2 regions of the Psychrobacillus sp. NPDC058041 genome follow, and region 2 is predicted to be linked to the other one. Evidence: riboswitches for the same ligand, from Rfam matches in the RefSeq annotation. Region 2 holds a riboswitch; the other holds the start of a gene.
The links. Region 2 has a riboswitch for FMN ahead of ribE (riboflavin synthase). Riboswitches for the same ligand answer to the same signal wherever they lie in the genome.
Positions count from the first base shown of each region.

Region 1: it holds a riboswitch for FMN, as region 2 does, so the genes downstream of both, ACFVR1_RS02730 (ECF transporter S component) here and ribE (riboflavin synthase) in region 2, are expected to answer to the same signal.

Region 1 covers NZ_JBHVRO010000002.1:27,441-42,920, forward strand. The annotation lists gene lysA (diaminopimelate decarboxylase) at 1-226, shown strand, start outside; gene ACFVR1_RS02665 (GNAT family N-acetyltransferase) at 399-758, shown strand; gene ACFVR1_RS02670 (DUF309 domain-containing protein) at 761-1,276, opposite strand; gene ACFVR1_RS02675 (segregation/condensation protein A) at 1,322-2,101, shown strand; gene scpB (SMC-Scp complex subunit ScpB) at 2,085-2,666, shown strand; gene ACFVR1_RS02685 (D-alanyl-D-alanine carboxypeptidase family protein) at 2,714-3,679, shown strand; gene ACFVR1_RS02690 (pseudouridine synthase) at 3,786-4,520, shown strand; gene resA (thiol-disulfide oxidoreductase ResA) at 4,619-5,155, shown strand; gene resB (cytochrome c biogenesis protein ResB) at 5,170-6,819, shown strand; gene ccsB (c-type cytochrome biogenesis protein CcsB) at 6,824-8,008, shown strand; gene ACFVR1_RS02710 (response regulator transcription factor) at 8,115-8,831, shown strand; gene ACFVR1_RS02715 (ATP-binding protein) at 8,824-10,602, shown strand; gene sigX (RNA polymerase sigma factor SigX) at 10,650-11,186, shown strand; gene ACFVR1_RS02725 (hypothetical protein) at 11,179-12,447, shown strand; FMN riboswitch at 12,593-12,726, shown strand; gene ACFVR1_RS02730 (ECF transporter S component) at 12,885-13,478, shown strand; gene ACFVR1_RS02735 (ferredoxin) at 14,720-14,968, opposite strand; gene ACFVR1_RS02740 (YpbB family protein) at 15,080-15,480, shown strand, end outside.
Region 2 covers NZ_JBHVRO010000002.1:389,251-404,730, forward strand. The annotation lists gene ACFVR1_RS04440 (Y-family DNA polymerase) at 1-406, opposite strand, end outside; gene ACFVR1_RS04445 (DinB family protein) at 614-1,150, opposite strand; gene ACFVR1_RS04450 (GNAT family N-acetyltransferase) at 1,307-1,852, opposite strand; gene ACFVR1_RS04455 (ABC transporter permease) at 1,892-2,932, opposite strand; gene ACFVR1_RS04460 (ABC transporter permease subunit) at 2,929-3,750, opposite strand; gene ACFVR1_RS04465 (class I SAM-dependent methyltransferase) at 4,113-4,859, opposite strand; gene ribH (6,7-dimethyl-8-ribityllumazine synthase) at 5,005-5,469, opposite strand; partial or broken gene ribB (3,4-dihydroxy-2-butanone-4-phosphate synthase) at 5,511-6,122, opposite strand; gene ribE (riboflavin synthase) at 6,144-6,782, opposite strand; FMN riboswitch at 6,936-7,066, opposite strand; gene ACFVR1_RS04485 (Nramp family divalent metal transporter) at 7,667-9,025, shown strand; gene ACFVR1_RS04490 (hypothetical protein) at 9,141-9,668, opposite strand; gene ACFVR1_RS04495 (AMP-binding protein) at 9,929-11,497, opposite strand; gene ACFVR1_RS04500 (SDR family NAD(P)-dependent oxidoreductase) at 11,494-12,345, opposite strand; gene ACFVR1_RS04505 (hypothetical protein) at 12,427-12,651, opposite strand; gene ACFVR1_RS04510 (NUDIX domain-containing protein) at 12,751-13,272, opposite strand; gene ACFVR1_RS04515 (VanW family protein) at 13,567-14,367, opposite strand; gene ACFVR1_RS04520 (metallophosphoesterase) at 14,429-15,480, opposite strand, start outside.

The DNA of each region.
Region 1 (15,480 bases), 360 kb from region 2:
AGATAAACTAATTGAACATATTTCATTGCCAAAAGCTGAAGCAGGCGATATTTTAGCTATGTTTTGTACAGGAGCATATGGATACGCTATGGCGAGTAATTACAATCGTTTAACCAGACCAGCGGTAGTTTTCGTGGAAAATGGAAAGCATCAATTAGCTGTTAGAAGAGAAACGCTAGAAGACATCGTTCATTTAGACCTTCCTTTTACAATGGAAAAGGAGTGAGGAATAGATGAAAAAACAAAATATTATCCTCTTCTTCATCCTATTATTAATTGGAATTGGTTGGGGATTAATATATTGGCTCTTTTTCGCTCCGAATGGTAATTTGTAAATTAATCAAATTTCGTGTAAGACAGAAAAAATTTCTTTAAGAAATTAAAAGAGGGTCATTAATATGTTGCTACGTTATAAAAAAGCATTTGAGAAAATTTCTATGGGGCTTTTATCCTTTATGCCTCAAGAAAAAGATGTTAAAAAGTTATTGGAAACAATTCATCAATATGAAACTAATCCGAATTGGCACTTGTTCTTATGGAAAAGAGATGAGGATTTAGTTGGGATAGTTGGTGTTAGAATAGATGATACAAATGGAATTATTCAACATATTTCGGTTAATCCTTCGCATCGTGGAGAAGGTATAGGGAAAGAAATGATTCAAAATTTACCATCGATTCTACATACAACTTCTATTCAACCATCAGAAGACACTAAGTCTTTCTTTGAAAAATGTCAAACAGAAAATGAAGAGGAATGACGTTACCATTTGTCATCTCTTCTTTTTTTGCTTTTTTCTCGTTCCTCAAGTATTTCTGAACGATCTCTTAGCATATGCTTATGAATAAGAAAATGTAATTCATCTCTATTTTTGATCTTCAGTTTATTAACTAAAGAGTGTAATTCAGAATCTATAATTTGAATAGAAAAGGGCTGAAATTCACTTGTTCTTTGCATTAGTAAGAGAGAGCTTGTTGTACATTGCATGATGTCTTCGAAATCTAGTGTTGCAAAAAATGAAGAATCATATGTTTCAATAAACCGGTTAATGCTCTTATTCATTGTTTTAATAGCCCCAGGAATATTTCCTCTTCGCCAATGATACATACTTGTGGACATTAGAATAAAAGCTGTTAAGGGATGATTCTTTTGTCTTGGTGCAACCTCTTTCCAGTAATCTTCTAACACTTCGTGGCATTCAAAATAGTCATTGGTATCATTAAATTCTTTAAGAAATTGTACAAATTTAAGATGGAATGTAGGGTGCAATACTATCACCTTTCCTCTATAATGATGTTAAAAACCGATAATAGGTGGAGTTATATGTCGTATGAAGTTAAAACAGAGGCATTTGAAGGACCTCTTGATTTATTATTACATTTAATAAATCGTTTGGAAATAGATATATATGATATTAAAATGGCAGAGATCACTTCTCAATATATGGAGCATATTCATGCAATGCGAGTATTAGAGCTCAATGAGGCAAGTGAATACTTGGTGATGGCGGCTACATTATTGTCAATCAAAAGTAAAATGCTCCTTCCCATCCATCAAGACGATGAGATGGAAGGTGATTTTGATATTTCGTTTAATGATCCTAGGGATGAATTAGTATTAAAATTAATTGAGTATAAAAAGTATAAAGAAGCAGCTAATAGTTTGCACGAGATGGAGGAATCTCGAAGTTTATTTTTTACAAGACCTCCTGCCGATTTAAGTAGCTTTCAAGACAATCAACAACTCGCTTTGTTCGAACTAGATGTTAATGTGTATGATATGTTAGGAGCTTTTCAAAAAATGCTCCGTAGAAAGCAATTAAATGTGCCACTTCATACTAGAATTAGTAAACAAGAAGTTTCTATAAAAGATCAAATGAAGAGTGTTGTCTCTACTTTAAAACAAAGTGGAGGCAAATTATCCTTTTTTGATTTATTCCCGTTGAGAGATAAAATGACAATTGTTATTACGTTTTTATCATTACTCGAACTTATGAAGCGTCAAATTGTTCAAATAGAGCAAAAAAGTAACTTTGAAGAATTATTTGTTCTATTGCGAAAGGAAGTTATAGATAGTGAATACGACGATGAAATTAAAGAGTAAAATTGAAAGCCTACTTTTTGTAAGTGGAGACGATGGTCTAACAAAAAAGCAATTGGCCTTTTTAACAGATATGTCAGAAGATATAGTGATAGAAACGCTCCAAAAGATGATGATAGATTATGAGGAAAATGAGGAACGTGGCATTGTCATTAAACAACTAGCTGGAACCTATCAGTTTGTGACTAAATTAGATAATGTCCAAAGTATCCAAAAGTTAGTAGAAAATCCTACTTCTCAATCACTATCTCAAGCGTCACTAGAAGTGTTAGCTATAATTGCGTATAAACAACCAATCACAAGAGTAGAGATAGAAGATATAAGAGGAGTGAAATCAGAAAGACCAATCTATACATTATCGGCAAAAGGCCTTGTTCAAGAAGTAGGCCGTGCGGAAGGAACGGGTAGAGCCATTTTGTATGGTACTACTACAGAATTTCTTCAATATTTTGGACTCCAGAATATTAAAGCGTTACCCCCTTTGCCAGAAGAAATTTCTGAAGATGAAATGGAAGACACGGATTTATTTATGACGAAGTTCCAAGAAGCATTTGTTCAAGAGGAATAACTAAAAGAGGAGTATATATTATATTCAAAAAAACATGTATTTTTTTGTTGCTATTTCTTTTTTGGCAAACTAATAATGTAGAGGCATCTACTTCATCATCATATGTTGTGATAGATGCCAAATCTGGAAGATTGCTAGAAGGTAATAATGCATATACGGAACTTCCAATAGCTAGTTTAACGAAAGTTTGGACAGCTTTAATCGTGTTAGATTCTTGTGATTTGGATGAGGAAATAACTATATCTACTAAAGCAGCATCGCAAGAAGGGTCGTCTTTGTATTTGCAAGCTGGTGAAGTTTGGACGGTAGGTTCTCTTCTTCATGGACTTCTTTTACAATCAGGTAATGATGCTGCTTATGCACTTGCGGAACATACTGGAGGTTCAATTGAGGGATTTGTACAATTGATGAACGAAAAAATTCAACTTGCTGGGATGGAGCATGCACATTTTACTAATCCTTCTGGACTCCACGATGATAATCATTATGCTTCTGCTTTTGATATGGCTACAATGCTTCAATTAGCAATAAAAAACAAGGACTTCTATAAAATTGCATCTGCTAAAACATTTAAACCTAAGGAACGAAATGTGACATGGAGAAACAAACATAAGCTTTTGCATTACGAAGATGATGCAATTGCAGGTAAAACAGGTTTCACCAAAAGAGCTGGTAGGACGCTCGTTACTTATTTTAAAAAGGGATCGAAAGAAGTTATTGTCGTAACATTAAACAGTTCTAATGATTGGCAAATGCATTCTTCTTTGGCGGACAAAATCTTTTCGAACTATGAAGTTGTGAAGGTAGTTGAAAAAGGTAGATATAAATTGTTTAATAAAGAGGTAATCGAGGTTAATCAGGATTATCATTTATTGATGAATAAGAATGAAAAAAAACAATTACAAAATGTATTATATATTCCACGGAAAAAAGATAAAAATAGCCCTTATTTATGGAATGTTTATATAAATAATGAAATTGCTTTACGATTTAATGTAGCTAAAATTGAATAAATAATTTTAGAAGACAGTTTTACAAAAAGACTGTCTTCTTTTAATTTATCCGAAAGTATGACATAATTCACTCATGTTAGTGGAAAGAATGGACGAGGTGAACGATTTGGAAAGATTACAAAAAGTACTTGCGCATGCAGGTGTAGCATCAAGAAGAAAGTCAGAAGAATTGATTTTGCAAGGAAAAGTGAAAGTTAACGGTAAAGTAGTGACAGAACTTGGTTTAAAAGTTAGCGATGCGGATACAGTGGAAGTAGAGGGAGTAAAATTAGAAAAAGAACAAAAAGTTTACTATTTGCTTTATAAACCAAGAGGTGTTATATCCGCTGTAACTGATGATAAAGGTAGAAAGACGGTAACGGATTTATTACCACATGTTACTGAGCGTCTCTACCCTGTAGGTAGATTGGATTACGAAACTTCGGGTTTATTATTACTTACAAACGACGGAGATTTTTCATATGCATTAACGCATCCAAAATTTAAAGTGGACAAAACTTATGTGGCAAGAGTAAAAGGAATTCCACTAAAGGAGCAATTACGTCCATTAGAACGAGGAATCGTTTTAGAGGATGGTAAAACTGCTCCTGCGCGAGTAAAATTATTATCTTCAGAACGTAAAACAAATAAAGCGATAATAGAGATTACTATACATGAGGGGAAAAATAGACAGGTTAGACGCATGTTTGACGCAATAGGTTTCCCAGTACAGAAACTAAAAAGGGAACGATTTGGTTTTTTAACATTGCATAGTCTAAATGCAGGAGAATGGAGAGAACTTTCTACTCATGAAGTCAAGCAGTTAAGAGTTCTTGCCGAAACAGGTAAGATAGGCAACTAAAACCAAGATGTTCACAAAGCAGTCAAAAGTCTCAATTTTAACCGTTATTTATTTTGGTATAATAAATGACGGTTATGCTTTGAATTGGAGGAAAAGAAATGGCTCAATCTAAAAAACAGCGGTTATATATAAGAACCGTAATTTTGGTAGTGCTTACATTGGCAATTGTATTTACTGTGTATTCGAACTTGAATAAAGATAAAATTACAGTTCTTCAAGTAGGCGATAAAGCTCCAGATTTTGCCTTGGTTGATATGACAGGAAATGAGCATAGACTGTCAGATTATAAGGGAAAAGGGGTTTTCTTAAACTTTTGGGGAACATGGTGTAAGCCATGTGCTACTGAAATGCCAGCTATGGACAATCAATATAACATCTATAAGGATCAAGGTGTTCAAACACTTGCTATCAATATAGGCGAATCTGATTTAAAAGTAAATAGTTTTGCAAAACGGTTTGGATTAACATTCCCAATTGCAATAGATCGTAATAAAAGTGTAATGGAATTATACAATATTGACCCATTGCCTACTACTTTTTTAATTAATCCAGATGGCCGAATTGTAAAAATTATTAAAGGCCAAATGACTGAGCAAGATATTGCTAATTTTATGGATCAGGTTAAACCTTCCTAAAGGAGTTCGTTAGAATGGACAAAATAGTATGTACATGTGGGAACGTAAATCCAGCTGGTACAGAATTATGTGAAAGCTGTGGACGTCCTTTAAACAATGATGTAAGAGAAAAGAAACTTGTAGATATGCGATATGAAGGTTCTGCAAGGCGTTCTCAAACTTATAACAGAACAATAATCGATAAAATATGGAATTTCTTTTCTAGTGTAAAAGTTGGTATGTGGATTATTGTTTTAATATTAGTTGCAGCCGCAATAGGAACAATACTTCCTCAAGTTTTTTATGTTCCAGCTTCTAATGAAGCGGATATCGCTGCATATTACGAAAGAATTTATGGAACTTTCGGAAAAGTTTATTATGAATTAGGGTTATCTGATTTATATAGCTCCTGGTGGTTCCAAACCTTAGTTGGTATGCTAGGGATATCATTAGTTATCGCCAGTTTAGACCGAGTAATTCCTCTTTATAAATCTTTAAAGAAACAAAAAACGAAAAGACACATTAGTTTTCTAAGTAGACAACGAATCTATGGGATTGGGCAAGTAGAAGTTCCTAGTGAATCACTAAATAAGGCGGAAGAAAAGTTAAAAACAATGCATTATAAAGTGAAACGCGAAGGAAATGCTATTTTAGCCGAAAAGGGACGTTTCTCAAGATGGGGACCTTATATCAATCATCTTGGTCTAATTCTATTTTTATTTGGAGTTATGTTGCGGGCTATCCCAGGTTTTTATGTCGATGAAACTATGTGGCTAAGAGAAGGGGAAACTCTACATATACCCAAAACGGATGGGTACTTCTTAGAAAGTAAACAATTTATTTATGAGACTTATACAAAAGAAGAATCTGCAGCTGTTTATGGTGAAGCCATTGACCGAGTTGGTTCAATCGCAAAAAATTATCAAACGGATGTTACCTTATATAAAGGTTCAGACGATGCAGTAGCAGGTAAACCAGAGGATTTAAAATTTGTAAAAGATGCATCTATTCAAGTTAATAAACCTCTTAAATTTAATAACTTTTCCGTGTTTCAAATGGACTTCCGTTTGGATGAGTTAAAATCTATGACATTTCAATTGCAGGATAAAGCTACGAAAGAATCCTTTGGAGATTTCACTATTAATTTAGCAAATCCTCAACCTGAATATGATTTGAAAAATGGTTATAAAGTAGAAATATTGGATTATTATGCGGACTTTACAGGATTTGAAAATGGAGTTCCACAATCAAAGTCTCCGCTTCCAAACAACCCAGCATTTTTAGTGAAAATGTATAGTCCTGAATTTCCAAAAGGTGAAACAAGCTTTGTTATGATAAAAGAAACACTAGAACCACTTGGTGAAACTAAACATAAAATTGCTTTCCAAAGTGTTGAAACAAGAGACGTCTCTGGATTAACAATACGAAAAGATTTAACACTTCCGATTCTTGGACTTGGAGGACTTATTTTCATGATTGGAGTAGCCCAAGGTTCGTATTGGAACCATCGTCGTATTTGGTTGCAGCTACTAGAAAATGGACAAGTTGTAATTGCTGCTCATACAAACAAAAACTGGCTAAGCATAAGAAAAGATTTAGATGCTCTGTCAGCAGTAGCGATTCTTCCACCTTATGATGATCAATCAGATTTAGATTCTAAAGTAGAAAAAGAGGAAGGGGTATAATTTTATGGATTTGGTATCACTTAGTAGTTCCTTATTGTTTATTGCGTTTGTCGCTTATTTAATAGCAACCTTTTTATTTGGAGGCGCAGTAAAGGGGTCAAGCTCTGAGTCTTCAAAGTCTTTTGAACGTTGGGGTAAATTAGCAATAAGTGTAACTATTCTTGGTTTTATCGCTAATATTGGTTATTTTATTACTAGATGGATTGCTGCTGGACACGCACCAGTAAGTAACTTGTTTGAGTTTACAACTGCCTTCGGTATGATGGTCGTTGGTGCATTTATCTTAATTTACTTTCTTTATAGAATTCCAGCTCTAGGTCTTTTTGCATTACCTATCGCTATCTTAATTATTTCTTATGCAAGCATGTTTCCAAAAGACATTACTCCATTAATACCTGCTCTTAAAAGTTATTGGTTAACAGTCCATGTAATAACGGCAGCACTTGGTGAGTCAATTTTAGCAATCAGTGCTGTGGCAGGTTTGATTTGGTTATTAAAAAATATTGATTTAACTAAGAAATCCAAACAACGCTTTTGGATAGAAGCAGTTATGTACGTAGGTGTGTTAGTTCTAGGATTTGTTGTTGCAACTACATCTTTCTCTTTAGCAGACTATAAAGCAGAATATAATTATGTAGATAAAGAAGAAAAAACAGCTAAAATTGAATATGATATGCCTCCTATTTTCGGGATGAATAAATCCGAAGCAATTACAGAGAATGCTATGGTTCCATTAGTAGAAATGCCACCACTTGTAAATGCAAAAAAACTGACGATCGTAACTTGGTCTGTTATTTTTGGAACCGTATTGTATCTATTACTACGTTTAATATTACGTAAACGGATTGCAGCAATACTTCAACCATTTGCGAGAAGAGCAAACTCTCAATTTATGGATGAGATAGGTTATCGTTCGGTTCTTATTGGATTTCCTGTTTTTACACTTGGAGCGTTAATTTTCGCGATGATCTGGGCACATGAAGCTTGGTCTAGATTTTGGGGTTGGGATCCTAAAGAAGTTTGGGCACTTATTACATGGCTTTTTTATGCAGTATTCTTACACCTACGTCTAACAAAAGGTTGGCATGGCGAGAAATCTGCTTGGTTAGCATTAATAGGATTTATCATTATTATGTTTAACTTAGTTGCCGTAAACTTAATCATTGCTGGTTTACATTCTTATGCTTAAAACCTTTTAGCTCATATCTCTTCATTAAAGAGGTGTGAGCTTCTTTCATTTTGTGAACACAAACTGTACAATATATAGTAGAAGTTGATAGAGAGGTATGATAAATATGTCTGAAATGATTAAACTTTTAGTAGTGGATGATGAAGATCGAATTCGTCGCTTGTTGAAAATGTATTTAGAAAGAGAAGGCTATGAAGTTGAAGAAGCAGAAAATGGTGAAATTGCTTTACAACTTGCATTAGAAAATGAATATAGTTGTATATTATTAGATATCATGATGCCTGAAAAAGATGGTATAGAAGTTATTACTGAATTGCGTGAACATAAAGAAACCCCTGTTATTATGCTAACTGCTAAAGGTGAGGAGGCAAACAGAGTAGAAGGTTTTGAACTAGGAGCAGATGACTATATAGTGAAACCATTTAGTCCAAGGGAAGTAGTTTTGCGCATTAAAGCTATACTAAGACGGTCTTCCGTGCTGTCCCCAGTGCAAGGAACGTCTACATCAAAAGATATTGTTGTATTCCCTCACTTAACGATTGACCACGATGCTCACCGTGTAACAGCGGATGGAGTAGAGGTTAGTTTAACACCGAAAGAATACGAATTACTCTATTTCTTGGCGAAGGCTCCTGATAAAGTATTTGATCGGGAACAATTGCTGAAAGAAGTTTGGCATTATGATTTCTTCGGCGATCTTCGTACTGTAGATACACATGTAAAACGTTTGCGTGAGAAGTTAAATAGAGTTTCTGAAAAATCTGCGAAAATGATTGTAACCGTTTGGGGTGTGGGTTACAAATTTGAGATTGTCAATGAATAGAATTTGGAATAGTGTTGTCGGGAAGCTATGGGGAACCATACTGCTTCTCGTTTTATTTGTGTTGTTTATTGTAACCGTTTTAATGTTAGAGTTTCTGGAGAATTTTCATACTCAACAAGCAGAAGAAACATTAAGACAAGAGGCAGCAACGATTGGAAAAATAGTTGAACAATACGATAAAGTGGAAGATTCCCTTCAAATCATAAAAGATATTCTAGGAGCAGAAACAAACGCTTTAATCGTCAGAAACTCTGAATCTGTTTTTCTATCGGTTCATGATGGGTTAAACAAAGATGTGATAAAGGATAAATTATTGAAAGATCCTGACCTTACGAAAGTTTATATATCTAATAAAACAATTATTAAAAAAATGTTAATGCCATCTATGACAAAAGAAGACCAAATGGAATCTTATATTATTTTAGCCTCTCCCTTTGAGTCTGATAAAGAAGTTCATGGAGCGGTATTTATTTATCAAAGCTTAGAAGTCGTAAACAAAACTTCAAATCATACAACGAGAATAGTTTTTTTATCGGGTTTTATTGCATTACTATTAACTACCATGTTTTCGTTCTTTTTAACTTCCAGAATTACCTCTCCCTTAAGAACGATGCGAGAAGCTGCTTTAGAATTAGCTAAAGGAAATTTTGAGACGAAAGTTCCTCAACTACAAAGGGATGAGATAGGCGAGCTAGGTTCTGCATTTAATCGAATGGGCAGACAGTTAAAACATCATGTGGAAGTAATTAACCAAGAAAAAGAACAGCTTTCTAATATCTTAACTTCTATGACAGATGCAGTTATTACATTTAACAAAGACTTTAATGTACTGGTTAGTAATCCACAAGCTGATAAACTCTTTCAAAAATGGAATATTGATAATGAAACAACGGATAAATCTCACTTACCTGCGGAGTTATATCATTTACTTGATCATGTATTTAATTTTGAAGAAGAATTAGAAGAAGAGCTTGAGATTAAAGGATCCTACTTCGATATATCTATTAGTTTGCTTTATAGTAAAGACTCGGTAAGGGGAGCAGTTGTTGTTCTTAGAGATATGACCGAACAGCATCGATTAGACAAAATGCGCTCAGATTTTATTGCCAATGTATCACATGAACTTAGAACACCAATTTCCATGCTTCAAGGGTATAGCGAAGCAATCATAGATGATGTAGTTACTACTGAAGAAGATAGAAAAGAAATGATTCGTATTATCTATGATGAGTCGAAACGAATGGGAAGATTAGTAACAGAGCTTTTAGATTTAGCTCGTCTAGAGTCGGGATATTTAAGTATTTTCAAAGAGAAAGTCTCTATAATTCCAACGATTGAACGAATTACACAAAAGTTTGACCAAATAGCAAAGGAAAAAAGTATTCGATTAAATTTTGAACAAAAACTTATAGATCCACTATTTCTAGAAATAGATGAGGATCGTATGGAGCAAGTACTTACGAACTTAATCGATAATGCATTGCGGCATACGGAAGAAAAGGGCTCAGTAAACGTGAGATTATTTCAACGGAACAATCAATTGATCGTTGAGGTGGAAGATACAGGCTATGGTATTCCGAATGAAGACCTTCCTTATGTATTTGAACGTTTCTATAAAGCAGATAAAGCAAGAACTAGAGGGAAAAGTGGAACCGGTCTTGGGCTAGCTATCGCTAAAAATATTGTGGAGCGTCATGATGGTAATTTGTCTGTAGAAAGTGAACTTGGCGTTGGTACAAAATTCATTATTAGATTGCCCATGATGAAGTGAAACAAAAAAGGTTCATAAACGACTAATTGAAAGAACGGGGGGAGCATATGAATGACTCCGTTTTCCACCGCTTGTATGATAGTTATCATCAAGACGTTTTTCAGTTTCTCATCTATTTGGTTAAAAATAGACAAACTGCGGAAGACTTGGTCCAAGAGGTATATGTGCGTGTTCTTAAGGCGTATAGCAGATTTGAAGGGAAGAGCTCAGAGAAAACATGGCTTTTTTCAATCGCGAAAAATGTTGCCATTGATCATTTTAGGAAACAAACTGTAAGGAAAAAACGGTTGTTCGAGTCTTTTGATTGGGAAACAATGCAGCTTGCTTCGACTGAAATGCTTCCAGAAGATTCGGTGCAATTAAACGATGAAATGAGGTCTTTACTCATCGCATTGGATGATTGTACAGGGGATCAAAAAATGGTTATTATTATGCGTTATTTTCAGGAACTTTCCATTGCTGAAACAGCTCAAATTTTAAACTGGACAGAAGGGAAAGTAAAAACTACTCAGCATCGAGCGATAAAAGCTCTTCGTGAACGATTGTCTGTAACAGAAAAGGAGGGTAATGTTCATCATGAGTGAATGGAAAAAAGATGAAGAAGCACTAGATGAGCTTTTAAATAATATGCCCAAATTTACAGATCAACGTTCTAAAGAAGATGTGTATGAACGGGTGAAAATGGAAATAGAAAATCAAAAGAATAATGAAAAAAGACGAACTACTCGTGTAACATTATCAAAGTGGCTACCTTTTGCTGTTTCTATTGCCTCCATCCTTATTCTAACGTTTTTAGTGTCTTCCTTTTTTAATGACAAAGAATCATCTATGTCGGAAGAAATATCAAATAAAAATATAGAACAAAATAGTAGTAAGAAGTTAGACATGCGTTCAATGGATACCACCGAGGAAGCATCCATTACAAATGATGCCACGGAAGCTAAATCATCTGATTCTATGATGACGATGTCTAGTTTAGATATATCCCATTTAGAGTTAGTCCCGTTGAATAAAACCACATCTGTTTATGAAGAAAGTTTAAATGGGAGAACAGTATTTCATTTTTCGTTAATAGAGAATGCATTATCTGTTCCAATTACAATAATAATTCCAAAGAAACAAATGGAAAAAGATTTTCCTAACATGATTCCGAGTAGTATTCAATTATATGAACGTTATGGTAGCCGAATTGACGAAGAAGCATTGGGATTTGATGAATATCATCCGTATAAAGGAAACTTCATCGCGGAAGGCAAGATTTTGAAGCATTATTTGCCTGAGAACCATGGATATGACATTGCTTCAGGTACACTAGGACCATATTGGAGTTCAATTAATGAAATATTTAACGATTTCGATTCCATTGAAGTTGTAAATGAAGCCGGTTCACTAATTGAGTGGAATCAGGTAGGGACTCTGAATGAACCAAGTAAATTGGATGGGAAGCTAGGTCATCATAATTATTTTAACTACGTTGCCCAAAGTGGAAAGAGCTATTTATCACCTAATTTTAGTGCTAAGTACGATTCTATCTCAGAAGCATTTTTGGCAATGAAAGAGTCAAATAACGACATATATACTTCAGTCATTCCATCCAATGTTACGTATGACTATTCTAATGTTGGCGGTAAAGCAATTATTCGATTTACCGATCCACTAGATTTTAAAAAAATGGATTCTTTTGCTGCAACGAGATTAATTGAAGCATTTGCTCTTACAGCTGCCAGCTTTGGAACAGAAGTAAAGTTAGAAAATGTTGTACAACAGCAATGGGCAGAATTTGATTTATCAAAATTCCTTCCAATTCCATTAGGTCCTAACGGTTTTATTATGGAAGAAAAATAATTCTTTTGAATGCTAGCCATGAACAATATCAATGGTTAGCATTCTTTTTATTCATCCATATTGAAGCAGTTGTATTGCACGTCTATTTTATTTTTGTTAAGATGGTATTAATTCAAGATATTATTCTTGAAGAAAAATAATATTGATTCATCTTCGGGGCAGGGTGTAATTCCCGATCGGCGGTATTAGAAGATTTTTTTCTTGAGCCCGCGAGCCGTTAAGGCAGGATTTGGTTAAATTCCAAAGCCGACAGTATAGTCTGGATGGGAGAAGGTGAAGGTACAGTCGTTTTTCGTATACTCTAGTACGGATACGCTTATTTTAGTGTGCCTTGTTTCTCCCTTAAGCAACATTTTTGCTTAAGGGATTTTTTGAGTATGGAATACGTTCTGAACTTTTCTTCTTGTGGAGTGAATCGCAAAAGGAGAGAGTGTATAATGTCAAAAAGTAAGACGCGAATGCTTATTGCAATCGCGATGTTAAGTAGTGTTTCGTTTGTATTGATGCTACTTGCATTTCCGTTACCAGTGTTACCAGCCTATTTAAAGGTAGATTTTAGTGATATACCAGCATTAATTGCTGCAATTACAATGGGTCCTATTGCAGGTATTCTAGTAGCATTCTTAAAAAATGTATTAGATTGGTTGTTTTCTGGTAGTCCTACCGGTGTTCCAGTAGGGCATATGGCTAACTTTGTAACAAGTATATTATTTTTAACACCGGTATATGTAATTTATCGCAAAGCATCATCTTCAAAAGGTATTATGTACGGCTTAGCCTCTGGAACTATTTCTATGGCAATGGGGATGAGTGTACTTAATTATTTTGTATTTTTACCTATGTATTCCTATTTTTTGAACTTCCCGATGGAGACAGGTACTGCTCTATTTAACTCGATCATTTTCGGTATTTTACCGTTTAATCTTATAAAGGGCATATTAGTGACGATTGTAATGATAGTCTTATTTAAGCGAATGAAGCCATTGCTAGATAAGGTAAACAGAACATTCAGCATTCCCGATATTAACTAAAAAAAGGTCGTTTCTCTTTTTAAGAGAAACGACCTTTTATTTAAAGATAGGAATGTATATTTCGTCCTACGAAACCAGTGTTCATAGTGCTTTTAAGAATTAGATAACACCGCGGATTTCCGTTTCAGGTGGACGCGTTCCGCGGGGGCTCCGCTACGCGTTCGTTGTTAAGGCTCATCTGTCTCACAGAGGAACAAAGGCTAAGAGCGCCACATCGTGTGGCAACGCCTTCATGACCAACATCCTGTTGGCCTCCGACTGGAGTCGCCACCTTTCACTACAATCCATTAAGTGAGTAGTACCTAACAAGAAGATTTAGCCGGAAATCGTTCAAAGAACCTGATGATCATGCAATTCTGTATGGTTGTTGAATAAGGGATGCTATTGCTTTTTAAAATTTAGGTGAAATTTTGTGCATCTGGATAAAATGTAGCTCCCTAACAAATGTTCATAGCATTTAAATGTCATCTATCGTACTAAGCAATTATAAATCGTCTCATACATACTAGTTGATTTCCGCTGCAGGCGGGCGCTTTCCAGGTGGCAAGCATCAAGCCGCTTCCCTCGTTTCACTCAGTCCAGGGTCTTGATTTGCTTGCTAATCCCCTAGGAGTCGCCGCCTTCCGCTCCAATCAAGAATCTTAATAAGTAAAGAATATATTTCGCTCAATTAATGAACTGGTGTACATTCATTTGCTTATAAGGCAAGCGGAAACAGAGAAAAAATAGGGAAGGAAGTGTAGATAGTTGTTTCTGTCATTCAATCTCGGAAGCTATTTCCTTTTGAAAAGTTGTTTTCTATCTCCTCTCGCCACTCCAAAAGTACTACGAGTTGATTGAAGAGGAGGCGGCTACTTCCGCGGCAGGTGCATGAGCGGAAGTCCCCCCAGGATCGCACAAAGGAATAAAGTCTAAGAGCGCCACCTCGTCTGGCAACGTCTTTGTGACCAACATAGTGTTGGCCAAAGGAGACTGAAGCCATGCCCGCGAAAAGCGTCCGACGTAACGGAAATCAACGACATTCATATGCTATTCTTCTTGAAAGGAGGGGTATTATATCTCTAGTTATCCGAATCTTAAGCAACTTAACAACACACAAATCGAGAGGAAGGCGGGCAAACTCGAGGGAAATATTACCGAAAAAAGAGGATTTGGAAGTGATGTAGTCACTTCCAAATCCTCCATAAAAACACCAAGTATCCTATTCGAGTCAAGGTTTACTCCAAAGTGTAGAGTGTTTATTATTCAAACTTTAATGCGTCGCCTTCAAATGATTCATCTGCTACTTTAATAGAATCAGTTGGGCAACCCTCAAATGCATCTTCCATATCTTCAAGTAATTCGTCTGGTACTTCAGCAGTACCCATGTTATCATCTAGAATAACGAAAGCAATTCCTTCATCGTCATAATCGTATATATCTGGTGCAGCGGCACCACAAGCGCCACATGCGATACATGTATCTTTATCTACAATTGTATATTTAGCCATTACAATATTCTCTCCTTTATATCTACTAACAAGAATAAGCTATCTTATTCATTCTAAAGGTGTTTACTCGACATTTCAACAAAAATACATTAAATCTGAGAGGTATTTCAATTGTATTTTCAACAACTGTTATTATTAATCATCTATAAATTTCAAGGTGAGAGATCATCTACAGCACCATTTTATTTGTTAAAAGGAAAAAAATCAGGACAAACTATTCAGGATGTTACTTACTTTAATCTACATCCTTTTTTCTCGATTTATCCTAAAATATCAAAAGAAGAATATGATGAAGAAATTTCAACATTACTATCAAATGGATTTATTAAAATGAATGAATCAACAATTTTACTAACAGAAGAAGGGTTACTTCAGATTAACTCAATGAGAAAACCATTGTATAATGGTTGGCTATATAGAGGGAATGAACTTATTTTTTGGGGTAGAGTTGAGCTAGTTGTACAAACATTGTCTCATTTTCAAGCGAATGAAAGAAGGTTTATTCCAAATCA
Region 2 (15,480 bases):
TGCGCTTAATTGTATTCTCTACTGGTCCCCAAAGTTTTTCGGTTCCTCCTAAATCTGCAAAGCATTCGTCTACGCTGTACACATGAATCGCTTCATTCGGAACAAACTGATTTAAATAACGGACGATTTCTACAGAAACTCGAACAAAAAACTCCATCTTCGGCTCGATTAGATGAATAGATGGATGATCTGGAATTTCGAATAGCCTAGTTCCTGTTTTTACACCAAATTCTTTTTTCATTCTTGGCGAAGCAGCAAGCACAATGCTTCCCTTTTGCTCCAAATTACCAATCACAGCAATAGGTGTTGTCATCACATCCAACCCAGCATCGGCTGCCGCGCAACTTGCGAAAAAGCTTCGCATATCAATGCATATAATTTTTCGATTTTCTAACCCTTCGTACATACTATCCACTCCCATAAAAGGAACATTTGTTCTTAATAGTATATGACAAACATTCGTTCTTATTCAATGGTAATAAATAGTTTTAAGTACACCCGGAACAAAAAAAGAATGCGTTTTGACTAGAATAGTCAAAACACACTCTAACAATGGTCTATTAGGTTCACTCACCATTTTTTTAGTTCTAAATATTCCTTAGATAGCTTAAAATTAGCTTTTTGGGTAGTCTTCAGAAGAAATATATCGATCTCTAATTATGTTGCGATGATGCAGTTCATGACCAGCTATAATAACGATAAGTGCACGGACAGTCACTTCAGAATTGTTTGCAGTTCCCCGACGAAGTAAATCTTCGCTTGATAGGCTCTTAATTAAATGAATAGTCGACTGGCGAACAATATATAAATTTTGAAGAAGGTCCTCTACAGCCTGTTTATTAAAAGATGCATTTTGTACGTATTCATTATCATTATAACCAGGAAGAGCAACTGTTTCGCCCCGAGCTATGGAAACCAGCCTAAAGCTCATGATTCGCTCAGTGTCTGCTATATGCCCAATCACTTCTTTTAAGGTCCATTTCTCAGGTGCATAGCGGAAATGAGCTTGATGATCAGAAATGTCCTGTAGTAATGCAATTGTTTCTTCCATCTGTTGAACTAAAGTTTGTATGAAATCCCCATCAGATACTAACTCTACATATGTTGAATAATACGGTGCGTATTCGTTTTTCTCTAGCAATTTGTACATTTGTATTCTCCTTTATAGATTAATATTTTTACTATTCTACAGTCTCACTAGAAACTCCTTTGTTTTGCTAGTCCGCATTAGGTGCTTATAGGTGCGGATAAACCCTTTATATACTTGATATCGTTGCGTATGTATGAAAAAATTTATTTTGATGTCTTATTCATTAAATCTTCCCATAACAACGGTGTTGTAATATTGACCGTCTGAAAGGATTTTGTCTTTTTCTAAAATGCCTTCCGTTTTAAAACCATACTTTTTATAAAGATTTATCGCTTTGTCATTTGTTTCTAAAACATTTAAAGTTATTTTCTTTATTCCGTTCAAATCAGCCCAAGCAATAGATTCTTTTAAAAGGTTTGTTCCAATACCGAAACCCCAATAGTCCTTTAATACACAGACCCCAAATTCTACTTTATGGGCGTAACGTTTCAAAAAATTTCCTTCACACCTTGAAAATCCGACAATTTTATCATTAATGACGACAACTAGAAAAAGATTCTTTTTATTTTCCGTATCCGCTTTTATTAATTTCTCAAAACCAGCTGTGTCAATATATGCTTCACCTTTTTCTCTATCTAAGTTTTGAGACTCTCCGTCAATCTGTAATCTGATTTCGGACAAAACCTTCGCATCTTTATTAATTGCATGTCTTACTATGTAGCTAATCCCGTTAACACTAAATTCTCTTTGATTAATTTTCATCCCTAATCCCTCCCGAGAGAAAAAACTGCAGCCAGAGGACTACAGTTTTGGAGTATTTTCTTTTTCATTTTGAAGCAAAAGCTGCAATTTTTCTTTTAACTGCTGCTTATTCCATTTGAGTGTCTCATCCGACACAAAAGCAACTTTCTTTCGTTTGAGGATTTTGACTTGGCCATTCACAGCTCTCGTATAGCCTTCGATCATTGCAGCAACTGCTAAAATGACAAGTGCGAAACAAATGGCAGGAGCAAGCGGAAGCCACGGAACACCCAACAAATAACGAAACGATGAACCAAAAAGTCCAGCCCATTCATATGCAATCGATTTCGGTGGATCTCCAAACATTGGATCATAGCTCACTTTCGTTCCTCCGATAAATAATTTAAGAAGGCCTAAATGAGTGAAAACAACTAATGTTTCTACAAGTTGCTGACCATATAAAACAAATAACTTCTCACGCATCATAGGGTACAGATGTCGCGTAATAATTCGAAGTCGACTAGCACCAAGTGTTCTTGAAGCCAAAATATACTCCTCGTGATACAGTAAATTCGCTTCATTGCCAATTAACGACGCAACAATTGGCACTGTAATAATGGCCATTAACACAACTTGAATAACAATACGCTCCCACACAGTAGTAGAAAACCCCTCCATTGGCTCCCATAGGACGGGGTACAATATCAAATAAGAGAAAATTGTCATAGGGACATAATGAAGTGGATCAATGAAACTATTAACCAATGAACGTTTCTTTTGCCAATATGTACCGATTGCAAATCCAATAGGTACAGCAATAAGCATACGTACGGCAGCCACACCCATCGCTGCTATAATTGTATATTTTGCACCAAGCATAATTTTCGCAAGCATATCAAATCCAAACTGGTCGGTCCCAAAAGGATGCATCAAACTAGGGGATAGCGGAGCAGCTGCCACCAGCCTACCATTTTCATAGATAAAATACGTTTGTTTCGGGTCCGGTCCAAAAATCCATTCAAATACAAAACTACCAACTAAAAAAAATGTAAGCACACTAAATCCAAGAACAAAGTACGGTTGCTTCCAAACAGATTTCATTCCAAAGCACCTCCCCGATTTAAACGACGTAAGAAGTACCACTCACCAAAGCTATATATGAAGAATACTGGTAAGAAAAAGCTGCAAACAGTAATTAAAAACAATTCCCCTGACAAGTGTTCACTCAAGTGATACATAATACCTGGCATGTTAAACATTCGTTCTAATATGAATAAGTTGGAAAGCATAAACCACATCGTTTTTTTCGATTGAAAAAATATACTAATAACTGCGTTTCTAAAAATATGTATAATTAAAATAATCAACTTACTAAACCCAAGAGACTTGGTAAGCTCAACATACATTTTTCGTTCCTCTGCTTCAAATGTGAGCATACTTAAACGATATAGTTGAATCATTGGTAAAATCATCAAACAAAAAACAGGTAACATATAGATCCTTTCTCCACCAGTCACAGCAATCTTCGAAACAAAAACACCCGTTTGCTTATGAATCATGATAACTGTTAATTGAACAAGCAAAATGACTAAAATGTCAGGAAAGGACTCCAAAAAGAAAAAGAGTGTTTTTATTCGCTGTCTTGCCCGCTCTTTAAACAACATCGTAATAATTGTAAATAGAAGTGCTAAAAATACAGCGGAAATCAGTGCTAAAAACAATACTTCTAAAGAATAGCTAATGTAGTCTCCGATATGTGAACCATAATATTGGTCCATAAAATTGGAAAGTGGAAATAGAACAAGTAATTGTTGTCCGTATTCTTTCCACAAAAATTCTCCTTGTTGAAAACCAGTAATCAGTATAGGTAGTCCACTAATTAGTAGTATACCTACGAATGCAACAACTAATTGAAGCATCCATTTCAAAAAGCCCTTCACAAAAAATCGCCTCACTATCAGAAAATTATGATGAAATTATCATAACATAGTGAACTATAAAAAAAGAGAATTTTTGGATATTTCCTGCGAATGAGGCAGTTTATTATAAAATCTAATTATTCCTACCATCTCGAAATAATTATTGAAATCTAAATAAAGTTGTACTTAGCGGCGGTGATGGCTCATCGCTCAACCCGCGAAATTTATGCTGATTTATGAAGAGTATATTATACATATTCTCACATTTCACATTAATATTGTTCGTGTTTTATGCTACGAAGTAGATTCATTCCTTCATGGGTTTCTTCATCTGTTATTTTATAACTCCCCCATAATTCTCTTTATATCTGCCCAATGTATGCGATTGTTTCATTTGGGACAATAAGCATACCGTCTATGGCATATTTGTCGAACAAATTATTCAGCTGCTTTATATAACTATCATATTCCACGTCATTTTCTTTCAGTGAATAGGATGCTGACAGGTTTCTTTCGATAAATTTTGATTTATTAAATTGCAAATCATTTTGAAAACGATGTACATCAAAATTACAAAAAAACGTTTTGATTTTTTCATCCATATATCCAATTCCTCCACTGAAACCTTTAAAATCCGGGCAAAACCTTCTAAAGATTTGTTCATTCTCTTGTACTAACGGACTGTCCATCACACGGGAATTCCATACTAAAATAACCTTTCCTTTGTCATGAAGAATACGGCTACACTCCATTTTGAATCTAACTGTATCAAACCAGTGAAACGCCTGTGCAACAGTAATAAAATCTACACTTTTTGCCTGAAGAGTAGTATGTTCCGCAGTTCCATTCACTGGATAAAATGTTGCGAATTGTCCTAAATTTTCTTTAGATTCACTTCGCATATCTTCACTTGGTTCAACGCCGTACACATTACATCCCATTTCAAGTAATGTCTTTGAAAAAATCCCTGTTCCCGAACCTATATCAGCGACAAAGGAGTCCTTCGCTATCCCAATGTATGATAAATGGTTAATCAATTCAGGCGCATAGCTAGGTCTTGCCTTTGCATAAATAGCAGCTTTACCGTTGAATTTCTTCGTGTTGTCCATTATATTTTCTCCTTTTTATTACTTCTCTACACTATAAAACATATCGTATCATTTTTAATAATACGTTACGTATATAATCAATGATTACAAAAAGGACAGACTCATTTCAGCCTGTCCTTAGATGTATATTAAATTGCTAAATCACTTAAAATAAACGATTCAAATTCGCCATTTCAATTGCGGACACCGCAGCATCATAGCCTTTATTTCCGACTTTTGTACCGGCACGTTCAATCGCTTGTTCAATTGTTTCTGTAGTTACAATACCGAACATAACTGGTACACCTGTTGTTAAGCCAACACTTGCAACGCCTTTAGCTGTTTCGTTACAAACATAATCGTAATGTGTAGTAGAACCGCGAATAACTGTACCTAAACCGATAATCGCATCATATTTTTTCGTTTCTGCCATTTTTTTTGCGATGAAAGGTACTTCAAATGCACCGGGCACCCATGCAACATCTACATTTTCCTCGGCAACGCCATGACGCTTCAATCCATCCAATGCACCATCCAATAATTTCCCATTAATAAATTCATTAAATCTACCAACAACTACACCAATTTTTAAATCTGTTCCTATTAAATTCGCTTCAAATACTTTTCCCATTCTTTATCTCTCCTATTAGTTCATTTTAAATTTTTTTATCAAACTACTTGTTCTTGTTCATTTCGATATTTCACTAATGCTTCGATCGTCACAAACTTTAAACCATGTGTTTCGGCAATAGTATGTAATTCAGGAACTCTCGCCATTGAACCGTCTACACTCATAATTTCGCAAATAACACCTGCAGGCTGCATACCACAAAGTTTCGCAAAATCAACAGCTGCCTCTGTGTGACCTGGACGCTCGAGTACACCATTTTCTTTTGCTACAAGTGGGAACACATGACCAGGTCGGCGAAAATCTGAACTAACGGATTCTACATTTAACAGCTGCAACATCGTTTCGGAGCGTTCAAATGCACTAATGCCTGTTTCCGTCGTTTTATAATCGACACTGACAGTAAAGGCTGTTTGATGATTGTCCGTATTATGTTGGACCATTGGATTCAAATTAAGACGATCTGCTAACTTTTGGGTTATAGGTGTGCAAATCAATCCACGACCATATGTTGCCATAAAGTTAATGTTTTCGGGCGTCGCATAATCTGCCAATACTAGAAAATCTCCTTCATTTTCACGACTTTCATCATCTACAACGATTATGATTTTCCCTTTTTTTAAATCTTCTACTGCTTCCTCAATTGTATGGAACATATGTAACGTACCGCCTTTTCGTTAGAATCCATTTTGTCTTAAAAAATCCATCGTGATTGGCGAACTTTCTTTCGTTCGCTCCAAATGATTTATCACGTACTTGCCAAGTAAATCATTTTCAATGTTCACTACATCATGCTCTCGTTTAATACCGAGAAGTGTTTCACTAAATGTAAGTGGAATTAGGGAAACTGTCAGCTGCTTAGGCTTTACATCGAAAATGGTTAAACTAATGCCATCTACTGCAACCGAACCTTTTAGCATACAGAATTTACTTAGCTCTTCACTAATGCCAATATCTACGTATACGGCATTTTCGACTTTTCTTTTTCTTAAAATGACACCAGTTCCATCCACATGTCCGGAAACAAAGTGACCGCCAAATCGACCGTTTGCTGGCATTGCTCGCTCCAAATTAACAGCATGGCCAATTCGCAAAGATTGGATGCTTGTAGACTTTACCGTTTCTGGCATAACATCCACTGTAAATAGTTCATTCGAAAAAGAAATGACTGTTAAACATACACCATTAACCGCAATACTATCGCCTAAGTGGATATCTTCAACAATTTTTGGGGATTCCAATGTTAACTGCATACTATTTGGACCACTTTTCATCGATTTAACTTTGCCTAAATCTTCTACAATTCCAGTGAACATAGAGTACACCTCTTTTCTATTGCGAAATTTTCACTCAAAAATAAAACCCCATAGAAACATCTCTACGGGGACTTAGGAAAATTATGTTTTACGCATCAACAAATAAACCTTCTAGAAGTGTAATTTTACTCCATAAGGAAATAAGCTTGCTCGTACATCCTTCTCCCATCCAGACTATACTGTCGGCTTTGGATTCGCACCAAATCCTGCCTATAAAAGGCTCACGGGCTTAGAATTTCTTCATCACCGTCGATTGGGAATTTCACCCGACCCCGAAGGACTATTCATCTATAAAAACATTATAGCACTTAAAGAGAAAATTTACATGGTATAAAAAGTAAACTTAAATTGCTTAATTTCTGTTCATAAAAGTGAGGACAAAAAATACAGGCATTTATCAGCCTGTCCATCTATTTTTTTACATATTATTCTTTTTTCAGTTTAACCATGTAAGACATTACTTCATTTAAGTCAACATGCTCATTGTATTTTTAGTTGGACAGGATTGTCAAACGTTGATTTGCGCGATCTCACATAAAGTTAACTCTTTACATAAAGAAATGGTTGCTTTCACAATAAAATTGATTGCTTTCGTCACTGAGTTGGTTGCTGTCAATGTAAAACTGGTTGCTTTCACCTTGCAATTAATTGCTCAATTACATTTTTTAACTTTTTATAAAATGTATTTGTCATGCTCTATTCCTTTATTTAAAGCTAACTGGAAATGTTTCTATTTCAACAAAAGTTTCCTTCGAGAAAAAAACTTTTACAAAGACAAGATACCGTGTTAATATATTTACATATACTAAAAAGAGTATTAAATTACCTTAAAAGTTGGTCTAGGGAAACATTTTAACATAAATGAAATTTAGGAGGGATAAATAATGAGTTCTCAGCCCAAAAATAAGTCCAACGACCATGGATGGTTTAAAGAAAGTTCTAATGTAAGTATGGAAGAGGTAAATAGCTCAGTTAACGTTCCGACTAAAGGAGGATTTTGGCGTAAGCTTCTGGCGTTTGCTGGACCAGGTTCATTAGTAGCTGTAGGATATGTTGATCCGGGAAACTGGGCAACTTCGATTGCAGGTGGTGCACGATTTGGATACACCCTATTGAGTGTCATTTTACTATCTAATTTAATTGCTATACTATTACAATCATTGTCAGCAAAACTAGGGATTGTAACTGGAAGAGACCTTGCTCAAGCAACAAGGGATGCAACTGGAAAGAAAACGGCCATTTTTCTTTGGATTTTGACGGAACTTGCTATTATTGCTACCGATTTAGCAGAGGTTATCGGTTCGGCAATTGCTTTAAATTTACTATTTGGAATTCCGCTTTTATTAGGAATCACTATTACAACATTAGATGTATTACTCTTACTTTATTTACAAAAGAAAAGCTTTCGGATTATTGAATCTATTGTCATCGTATTAATGTTTACTATTTTTGTTATATTTGCATTTGAAGTGATTATTTCCAAACCGGAGATTTCCGCATTATTTGGAGGGTATGTTCCGCAAATGGAAATTGTAACAAACCCAGGAATGCTCTTTATTTCACTTGGTATTTTAGGAGCAACAGTAATGCCACATAATTTATATTTGCATTCTTCCATTGTTCAAACAAGAAAATATAAAAGAACAATCGAAGGGAAAAAAGAAGCTTTAAAATTTTCACTCATTGATTCTACATTTTCTTTAACTACTGCTTTCATTATCAACTCTGCAATATTAATACTTGGAGCAGCAGCCTTTTATGGAACAAACTTAAATGTATCGGAAATTGAAGCTGCCTATGAATTACTTAGTCCAACATTAGGTGTTGGTATTGCAAGTACATTATTTGCGGTTGCTTTACTAGCTTCAGGACAAAATGCTACAATCACTGGCACGATGAGTGGTCAAATAGTGATGGAAGGATTTATTAATTTACGAATTTCACCGTGGTTACGTCGCTTGATTACACGATTATTAGCAGTTATCCCTGCTTTTATTGTGACTTGGATTGCTGGATCAAAAGGAACAGGAGAACTACTTTTGTGGAGTCAGGTCGTATTAAGTCTAGCCCTCCCATTTGCTGTTGTACCTTTAGTATTGTTTACTAGCGATAAAAGGAAAATGGGTGAATTTGCAAATAGATTATTCGTAAAAATATTAGCATGGATATGTACAGTGTTAATCATCATTTTGAATATATTTTTAATCTGTTATATTATCATCACAGGGCAAGATTTAGGATAATAAACATTGAAAAAGCGGCATGACTTGATGAATTCATGCCGCTTTTTTCATGTAGAAATGTATAATTCGAAATCGTACAGATGCAAATGCAGAACTTTTCATTAAAGAATCATCATTAATACCATCCAGATATTTTGGTTCCATCCTTATAGATCCTTGTCACGTCTGGATCATAGTTAATAGGAGTTTGTGAGAAACTAAACCATATACGTCCTCTTTTGGTATCCAGAATTGTAGCATCAGTACTTTCTTCATTTTTATATTGAACTAGTAATTTTTCTATTTCATCATCATTAATAACACCCATTGCTATTGTAACGTAATCATCTAATGATGATGATCTACGAGGAAGCAAATTGGTAATTGATTTAGTTAATATCGAGTCATTCCGATTGAATTCTTCACTTCCAGCCCCACCATACCAACGATAGCCAAAGAAGTTTTTTTCGATTAGACCAGCGGATAAAATATTATCATCCCCATATATGATAATAGTATTTCCTTTCATTTCTGTAGTATAAAAAATTTCATCCATAGGGATGTTTGATTCCTCTATTGCTTCTTCTATTGTTTTATAATTCATTTGATAATAAATTATAGATATGATAAAAATACATGATATAACAGAAAGCCATTTTTTCAAATTTAATAGACACCTCCACCCCATTAACGTGTGTAACTCTAAAACTGTTAACTAATTGCATTCTTTGAATTGCCTTCCCACAAATTTGGAGCTTTTCCAACTAAACCTGCAAAAATTCCAACTAAAATCACAAATGTTCCAACTATCTTATTCTGCACAAACAAAAAAATGTAGACAGATATCTAGTGCATTATAATAAGCAAGCATATATTCCACTTCAATATCATCTGGTGGAAAACAGGCTTTTATTAGCTCTAAATTTAGCGGTAATCTTGAATTGCTACCTTTGCCTTTATTTGTCTAAGTTGTCCCTTATCAATCTTTCCTACTGGTGTATACGGAATATGATCCACAAATACAATATCCTTAGGTAATTGAAACCGCGCTACCCTAGGGCGTAACCATTCAAAGAGCTCCTCTTTGGAGAGATGAACGTCTACTGGTTGTACAAATGCTTGTAATCTTTGCCCAAACGTTTCATCACTAATTCCTATAACTGCTACATCTTCTACTAATGGATGATTTATTATTAACTGTTCAACTTCAATTGGGTATACATTAACACCAGCTGAAACGATCATATCATCTGTTCTCCCTCGTAAAAAATAATACCCATTATTATCTCGGTAACCTAAATCACCGGTTTCAATCCACAATTTCCCCTTATTTGTCATCGACCATTTATTCTGAATGCAAAGTTGGCCTATTTCTCCATCTGTCACCTTTACCTTATTGTTATCCAATATTATTAATCGAGCACCTTCTATTTTTTTACCGATCGAATAAACCGAATACTTCAAATCATTTGGTGTTGCAATTATATTCAAACCAGCTTCTGAAGTGCCGTATAGATTGTACAAAACATTCCCTAATTTACTGAAAACCTCCTCTACAAGTTTAGGATTCAGCTCTGCTCCCCCAGAAGCGATACAAACAAGAGATTTCAAATCTGCCGGATTGGTTTTTAACATTTTATGTATCATTAATGGTACGACTGTAACAATATCAACATTATTCTCACGTATAAGGCTACAAGCCTTTTCAGCATGAAATCCTTTATTTAAAATCACTGTTTTCCCTAATGCAATAAAGGAAATTAAAATAGCAATCCCATAACCGTGATAAATGGGAGTAGCAATATAAGAAGTATGACAATTTAATAGATTTAATCGAGTAAGTAATGCTAAGAATGGATTTAAAAAATTGAATAGTGATGGTGTATGTACGACTTCCTTTGATTTTCCTGTTGTTCCACCTGTAAGTAGCACAATTTTACTCTTTGAAGACTTTTGAAGTTTGTATTTTACATTAATTTTTGAATGAAGTAAGTTATTAATTGCCGGCAAGTTATCATGATAGCTCAAGATTTTCTCTCTAATATATTGAGTTTCTTCCATGAAAGTACTCAATTCAAAATCATAGACAATTAATGAGAAATTATGTTGAATTACTAATTGATTAAACTGCATTTTGCTCATTTCTGCATTAAGCAAATATATATCGGATCCAAGACGTGAGATAGCAAAAATTGATTTCACTAGTGAGGAATGGTTTTTGCACAAAAAGCCAACTTTCTGTCCTGATTTTAATTGGAATTTTTCTTTTAAAATAAAAGATAGTTTTTCGGATTGTAACAGTAATTGCTTATAGCTTACTGTTTCTTCTTCGTAAACAAGAGCGATTTTATTGCCGTAGGTCCTTTCGGCAATATATAACAACAGCATTATATTTATTCCACATTTATAAATACCAACTATTAACCAGTATAATCCTAAAGGAGAAAATAATTTGATTTTATATAAAACTTTTATAAGCTTTACTAATCTCACTTTCCTTCCCTCCTTTTTCTTAAAACATTAGGAATGTAAGTTTCCAAAATGCCCCTAAAAAATATGGAAGTCAACTGGCCAAAAATCAACCACCATGGCCTATATTTTTTTCTCTTCGTATACATGGATTTACATACAATCTGTGCAACATGATTCGGGCACATGGCAGGCATTTTTAGATAAGCTGTTGTAGGAAGTATCATGGGGGTTCTAACTAATGGTAAGTAGATAGATGTTGTAGATATCCCCATCATATTTAACTCTAGAGCAGCAGATCGAAACCAAGTATCAAAAGCTGACTTGGAAGCCTGATAAGCAGCCCAAAAAGGAATTGGTATTAACAGAGCGTTTACTGTAGAAATGCTGATAATTTGTCCTTTATTTTTTTCTAACAAAGGAATGACTGACAATAGCAGTTGTACGGGAGCGAAATAATTGATAGCCATTGTTCGAGTAAAATCGTGATATCGATCTAATGAATTATTAATAGAGCGATTGATTGAAATCCCCGCATTACTAACTACAATATCCAACCCATCAGGAAGTCGATGAATAAATGCAAGTAACTCTTCCATCTCTTCCTTATTTCTAAGATCTGCCCTGAAAATACTTACTTTTGCAACTTCTTTTTCTATTTCACTTTTCATTATTGAAAGCTTTTCTTCTCTTCTGGCAACTAAAATCAGATTAGTATGGATATCTGCTAGTAGATAAGCTACTTTCTCTCCTATCCCAGAACTCGCACCCGTTATGAGAATCGTCTTTCCTTTTAGTTTACTGCTTAACTTCTTTTTATTGAAATATGTAGGAGGAAATAATAATCTTTCTAAAAGGTTGTATTTTTGCATGATAGCATTTCCTTTTACTTGTTATAGATTTTAGATTTGCAACTTCTTAAGTAACAAACTTAACTTAGATTGAATCTTTTATTATTTCATCATCTGATTATAGATAAAAAGACTGTATAATGCTGGAATTAATAAACTCATAGCAAGACAAAAGACTGCTGCAAATTTTGACTGTTTTATTAGACGTTCTTCACCTGTTTTTAAGTGTTGAAAGAAACTAAGACTGAAATAAAAGCATAATACAATCAGTATTGTAGAAAGTATACCAAGCCAATTTCCTGCTCCCAATAAATTCATATTAGCCATTCTAACTCCCCTTTTTTATAATAATATCTATAGTCTACCACTATATACTTTTAATTTGAAAAACTATTCAATTTATTAACTTAATCCGAAATAGGTTGCCTACTTAATAAATATAGGCGCTTCCCAATCCTCTAAAACTCCCCAATTTATTTGAGGGTTTCCATTTAAAGAATTCATCGAGCCTACATATACTTTTTCAGTAGATTTACCTAAATCATAGAAATGCTTAACTATTTCATTGGTAGTGGCTGATACATGCTGATTAACAATTTCTTTATATTTTATCCATGTTAAGGAACCTTCTTCACTTTCAATTAACTTAGAACTTTTTGAGATTGTTCCAAAGTACACATATTGTATTCTGATTTCTTGATTATTTTTTACTCTATGTACAATGTATCGGAGCTCAAGATTATTTATACACTCTCTCTTTAAGCCAGTCTCTTCTTCAATCTCTCTTATACATGCCTTTTGAGGATCGTTGATTTCATTGGCTTCCATATGTCCACCTATTGGAACTAAAAATCCTGCAAAGAATGTATCTTGTATTTTTTTTTGAAGAAATAAAACTTCTTGTTCCTCATTTACAAGGAAAGCAACTGTCATTTGTCTAAGTTTCAATATTCTCGTCCTCTCTAACAAAATATAACATTTTCTTCTAATGTAATTATTTCTAGCACTTTTACTGTTTAATGTGGTGCTCAGTTCAGGATATGTGGTACCCGGAGTAATTTAAGTGTTACTCAATTCGGGTTATGTGGTACCCAATTGGCTTTATGTGGTATTCAGAAGTTTTATGTGTTATTAGAGTAGATAGATCAAAAAAAGACAAATTAAAGAGAGAAAAACCATGTAATTTATGATTTTCTCTCGCTTATCTATTTTTTCTGAGCTAGAATTCAGAATAGCGTACGATTAGTTTCTAACAGGGCTGATTTCGTATTTTACCTCTGCATAGTTTTTAATAAGTAGTGCTTCGTTTATACAGTTACCTGTTTTTTTATCAATCGTTTTTCTCCAAATTTCATTTTGTCTATAATTCTTTTCATACTTCTTAGAAAACATATGATTCCTTTCTTCTATATGATAAGTATAATGCACTTGCTCATTCGAATATATTGCTCCTTTTAAATGTTGGTCAGTCAACCAAACTCGAATCTGATAGGATTGCTTCGTATTATTCAAAAATCGTAAATCAACAAAGTTAAAAAAAACACTTGCTCCGCTTCCAAAGGGAAGGACTCTTCCTTCATCAGGGAATGGGTCAAAGCTGTGATGATGTCTTTCTAAAATAGTTAATGGAGTATGTAAAACCATCCAATAAAGTAGGTTTGCAAGTTGACAGATTCCTCCACCGACTCCAGTTTTCACTTCTCCCCGAGAGAGTTGCATACCTTCAATATATCCTTTTGCTTTTGTTGTTCTTCCTACTAATTCCCAAAACGAAAAAATCTCACCAGGATGGATGATAATTCCATCTATTGTAGTCGTTGCAATGGATAGATTCACTATTTTATTTTCTTGTAGTTGTGGATCGCTATCACCTAACCGCCTCCTTAAGAGTGATTGGTGTTTTTTACATGTAAAAGGATAAGAATCCTTTCTGCGGTTCTTTGCAAATTTTCTTCTATCTCTCATGTTTTGTAGATAACGAAATAAGGTCTTTTGCTTAATCCGAATATGGTATAGAAATGGATGAATCTCTGAAAATCTCAAATTATTCCCCCTTCCTTATTATTCAGTAATCCCATGGATCTTTCAAAACACTTTCTTCATGTCAAACATTCAAACAGTTTTTTGGTATCCATCCTACTTCTCCATTTGCCCGCTTAATAAGAATATACCCTTCACAATCCTTATCAACGATCCAAACTTTTTCGTCTCGATTTACAGACAAAAAAGTTGTACTGAGATCAGTTCTGCAATTTGTTAAATCATCATTATCTACTAGATATTCATTTTTTATCCATTGATCTATTCCTAGTTTCATATTTTCACAAAGGGTAAAGTATTCCTCTCGCTTTAATATCCGCAATTCATAGTTTGGATAAGTAACGGTTCCCATTCTGTTCGCTAAATCGGAGTAATCTATTTGTACAATCATTTCTTCTGTTAACTCATCTACATATGTATATGAAAACGTATCGTTAATAATAATTAGAGCATTTAACTGTCCGTCCTTTTTAATTTGATTACCACCATCTAATGCAATAATCTTTTTATCTAAGTCTATTAACGGGTTATGTGAACTTATCTGTTTTGCTCGATAGTTAACTACTGGCCAGTGCCCTACTATGACTGTTTTATCAGCTTGGTGTTCTTTTTCGTAAAAGGAGTCTGTATATAAAGCAAACCTTTCTTCTGTTTGATACCAATCTTCTATATTTTCAATACCTGCGTGGATGACAATAAAATCATCTGTTTCATAAGCAGTTGGCAATGATTCAATCCATTCTATTTCATCATGAAAATGCTCACGATAAAAATGAGTTAATTCAGTTAAATTACTGAAATCATCAAGTGTTTTACTATGTATTGTTAGCATTTCATTTAAAACCGAATTAGGTTGTTTGTTCATGTATGGAATGATTCCCTCACTCCCATTAAACACATAACGGTATAATAGATCACAATTTCCTTTTGTTACATACACATTTTGAAATCGTTCGGATAAATCCCTAACATATTTGACAACCTCTAAGCTGTTCGGTCCTTTCTCGCAAAGATCACCGTTAATAAATAAATAATCCTCTTTCGTGTAATTCAACTTTCCTAAAAGTTCTTTAAATAGCTTTAAGTTTGCATGTATATCGGAAATAACTATTGTAC